2 regions of the Streptomyces sp. NPDC048643 genome follow, and region 1 is predicted to be linked to the other one. Evidence: riboswitches for the same ligand, from Rfam matches in the RefSeq annotation. Region 1 holds a riboswitch; the other holds the start of a gene.
The links. Region 1 has a riboswitch for thiamine pyrophosphate ahead of thiO (glycine oxidase ThiO). Riboswitches for the same ligand answer to the same signal wherever they lie in the genome.
Positions count from the first base shown of each region.

Region 1 (2,195 bases):
GGGGAGCCGGGGCGCAGTCCCGCGCGGGTCTCGGTGAGCGGCAGCTCGGTGATCCCGGGCACCAGCTCATGGGCGTCGCGCAGCAGCTCGTACACACCGCCCGCCGTCACCGTGGTGTCCCAGCCGAGCTCCTCGCTGGTCGCGCCCACGACCAGTTCGCCGTTCTCGCGCGGCACCAGGTACAGGTGGCCGCCGCGCACCACGGCCCGCACGGTGCGGTTCAGGAACGGCGCGTACCGCTGCGGCACGGTCAGCCGCAGCACCTGCCCCTTCACCGGGCGCACCGGCGGCAGGACGTCGTCGGGGACACCTGCCAGCTGCCCGCTGAGACTGCCCCCGGCCAGCACCACCTGGCCGGCGCCGAGTTCGGTGCCGTCCGAGGTGACCACTCCGGCGGCCCGGTCACGGACGACGGTCAGGCGCTCCGCCCACGTCCGGTGGATGCTCACCCCGGCCCGTTCGCACGCCGTGACCAGGGCCGCCGCGAGGCGCCGCGGGTCGATCTGGTGGTCGCCGTCGACCCGCAGGCCGCCGCGCACCCCGGGCGCGAGCATCGGTTCGAGACGGCGGCACTCCCGACCGGTCAGCCACTGCGAGTCGAGCCCCGAACGGCTCTGTAGCGCGTGGAGTTCCCTCAGGTGGGCGCGGTCGTCGGCGTCCAGCGCGACGGCCAGCGTGCCGCACTGGCGATAGCCCAGATCCTGGCCGGTCGCCTCGGTGAGCTCGGCCGCGAAGTCCGGGTAGCGGCGCGCGGAGGCGAGATTGAGGCCGAGCAGGGTCTCCTCGCCGTAGTGCAGCTCGGTGACGGCGGCGAGCATCCCGGCCGCGACCTGCGCGGCCCCGCCACCCGGCTCGGGGTCGACGAGCGCGGTGGTGAACCCGCGCTGCGCGGCCCGCCAGGCCGTGACCAGCCCGATGATCCCGCCCCCGATGACGAGGACGTCGGACGAACGTGTAGGCGACATGGGCGTCCAGCCCCTCCCTTCGCCGGCATGACCCGGATCAGGTTCGTACGGTCGGAGGCCGCCCCAGCCTCCCTCTCAGCCCGTTGCGTACGGGCTCCCGCGAGTGCTTTACGGTGGCCACCCTAGCCCGCCCTGCCCGGACTCAGTAAGGGAGCCTCCGCCCATGGCACGCTCGCTCGACGGCCTCGTCCTCGCCCCGGTCGCCGACCAGGCGCCGGGTCAGGTGGGGACCCGTACCCGGTTCGCCTACCGCGAGGCGGACGGCACGGTCTGGGCCGACTACACGGGCGGCGAGGTCGTCCGCGGACACCTCGTCGGGACCCGCGAGGGCGACCGCCTCAACTTCCGCTACGTCCAGCTCAGGACGGACGGCGTCACCTCGTCCGGGCACTGCGTGTCCCTCGTGACCGAACTGCCCGACGGCCGTGTGCGGCTGGAGGAGACCTGGGCCTGGGAGTCGCAGGCCGGGTCGGGCACCAGCGTCGTCGAAGAGGTGCTTGAGACGGCCCCTGTGCAGCAGATCACCGAGCACGTCCGCTGACTGACGGATTGTCAGGTGTCTATGGTGATCGGGTGAGCGAGCAGACGCAGGCGAAGGCGCAGGGGTCCCCCGCACGGCGGGTCGTGGTGGTGGGCGCGGGCATGGCCGGGGTGCAGACGGCGGTCGCCCTGCGCGAGCAGGGCTTCACGGGCACCGTCACGCTGATCGGCGCGGAGCCGCACCAGCCGTACGACCGGCCACCGCTGTCCAAGGCGGTCCTGCTCGGCAAGGCCGAGGGCTCCGCCTTCGACGTCGACTTCGAGGCCCTGGACATCGACCTGCGGCTCGGCCTGGAGGCGCTCGGCGTACGCGCCGGGGACCACGAACTCGACACGGCGGGCGGGCCGGTCCCGTACGACGTCCTGGTCGTCGCCACCGGCGCCGAACCGATCCGGCTGCCCGGCGCCGAGGGCGTGCCGGGGGTGCACCTGCTGCGCACGCTGGACGACGCCGACCGGCTGCGGCCCGTCCTGCTCCAGCAGCACGACATCGTGGTCGTCGGCGCCGGCTGGATCGGCGCCGAGTTCGCGACCGCCGCGCGCGAGGCCGGCTGCGCGGTGACGGTCGTCGAGGCCGCCGACCGGCCGCTCGCCGCCGCGCTGCCCGCCGAGGTGGCCGCGCCGATGGCCGGCTGGTACGCGGACAGCGGCGCCACGCTGCGCACGCACACGCGCGTGGAGCGCGTCGAG
Region 1 covers NZ_JBEZHO010000019.1:26,638-28,832, forward strand. The annotation lists gene thiO (glycine oxidase ThiO) at 1-965, opposite strand, end outside; TPP riboswitch at 963-1,076, opposite strand; gene AB0C62_RS20330 (hypothetical protein) at 1,129-1,506, shown strand; gene AB0C62_RS20335 (FAD-dependent oxidoreductase) at 1,539-2,195, shown strand, end outside.

Region 2 (2,195 bases), on a different contig from region 1:
GGACATGTCCCGGGCCTTCGATCATCGTCTGTACATGGAAACGCTTCGCGATCGTGTTGAGTTCCCCGAGCGTCCTCAACTCCGCGAACTGCGCGGCGTCGTTGGCGTCCGCGATGGAGCCGGGCCGCAGACCGTCGCCGAGCGAGTAGGTGACGTCGTACGCGGCGAGGATCTCGCAGAGCTCCTCGAAGTTCTCGTACAGGAACGACTCCTGGTGGTGCGCGAGGCACCAGGCCGCCATGATCGAGCCGCCGCGCGAGACGATGCCGGTCTTGCGGTTCGCGGTGAGCGGCACGTACGCCAGCCGGACCCCCGCGTGGACCGTCATGTAGTCCACACCCTGCTCGGCCTGCTCGATGACCGTGTCCTTGTAGATCTCCCAGGTGAGCTCCTCGGCACGGCCGTCGACCTTCTCCAACGCCTGGTAGAGCGGCACGGTTCCGATGGGCACGGGGGAGTTGCGCAGCACCCACTCTCGGGTCGTGTGGATGTTCCGCCCGGTAGACAGGTCCATGACAGTATCGGCGCCCCAGTGAGTCGCCCAGGTCATCTTCTCGACCTCCTCCTCGATGGAGGAAGTGACGGCGGAGTTGCCGATGTTGGCGTTCACCTTCACCAGGAACCGCTTGCCGATGATCATCGGCTCGATCTCGGGATGGTTGACGTTCACGGGCAGAACCGCCCGGCCGGCGGCGATCTCCTCGCGCACGACCTCGGGTTCGACGTTCTCGCGAACGGCGACGAACTCCATCTCGGGGGTGATCTCACCGCGGCGGGCGTATGCGAGCTGCGTGACCGCCTGCCCGGAACGCCCCCGCCGGGGCTGACGCGGCCGTCCCGGGAAGACCGCGTCGAGATTGCGCAGACCACCGCGCGGAGTTGTGTGCTTGATCCCGTCGTCCTCCGGACGGACGGGACGGCCCGCGTACTCCTCGGTGTCACCGCGAGCGATGATCCAGTTCTCCCGCAGCGGCGCCAGCCCCCGGCGCACATCCGTGTCGATGCTCGGATCGGTGTACGGGCCGGAGGTGTCGTACAGCGTCACGGACTGCCCATTGGTCAGGTGCACCTGACGGACCGGCACGCGCAGATCGGGGCGCGTACCCCCGACGTACGCCTTGTGCCAGCCGATGGACTTCCCGGCCTCATCGGTCGGAGACAGCGAAGAAGCGCCGTCCGTCTGGCTGGAGGCAGGCGTGCGTACGTCCTTGTTGGTCATGAGACCTACTCCCTACGCCGGCATTACCCGGTAACAGGTTCGGCGGTCGACGCAGCGGCTTCCGTTCGCCGATGTTTCATGTGAAACATCGCGAAGACGGAGGTCAGCGCCCTCTCAGCCCGGTGCTCCGAGCTCCCGCGTGTGCAAAGGTGACTCCACGCTAGCGTCATATCTGGCGCGGTGAACAGGGGGCCCTTGCCGTTCTTGCGATGATCGGGCGGTGACGACGACCCAGCAGCCCTCGTTCCCACCGTCCGAGCCGCCCCGCCGTCCGGGCTCCGACGACGGCCACGAACGTGGTCCCGGCAGCGGTCGTGGGCACGAACCTGGGCCTTCCGATGGGCGGGGACACGGGCACGGTTCTGGACCCGGAAACGGTCCCGGTCCGAAACCGGGCGGCGGACACACCGGCCCTGGTGACGGCGACGGACAAGGACAGGGCCCCGGCGGTGGGCACGGTCACGCGCACAGCCACAACCACGGGCCGGCTGCCCCTGTCTCGAAGCATCTGCGCAAGGTCATCGCCGCGGTGCTCATCCCCTTCGCCGCCGCGGTCGCGGTGGGCCTCGTGGTGCTGTGGCCCGGCGGCGCACCGGCTCACGAACGCACCGGTGTCGGCTTCGACCGGCAGACCCAGAACGCGACGGTCACCAAGATCGTCCAGGTGGACTGCAAGTCCGTCAACGCCTCGGGGGAGACGCCGACGGGCGACACCTCCACGGCCGAGGGCGCGTCCGCGCAGCAGCAGGCGACGGGTGAGTGCAAGCGGGCGACCATCCGGATCGACACCGGCAAGGACAAGGGCCGTACGTTCACGGAGATCGTCCAGCCGGACCAGTCACGGCAGTTGCATCAGGACGAGAAAGTCATCGTCGCCTACGAGCCCTCGGCCCCCAAGGATCTCCAGTACTCGGTGGCGGACGCCAACCGCAAGCTGCCCCTGACGCTACTGGCGGGCCTGTTCGCCGTGGTCGTC
Region 2 covers NZ_JBEZHO010000050.1:31,422-33,616, reverse strand. The annotation lists gene thiC (phosphomethylpyrimidine synthase ThiC) at 1-1,219, opposite strand, end outside; TPP riboswitch at 1,212-1,368, opposite strand; gene AB0C62_RS34000 (YibE/F family protein) at 1,440-2,195, shown strand, end outside.
Region 2: another riboswitch for thiamine pyrophosphate. It lies ahead of thiC (phosphomethylpyrimidine synthase ThiC); the one in region 1 lies ahead of thiO (glycine oxidase ThiO).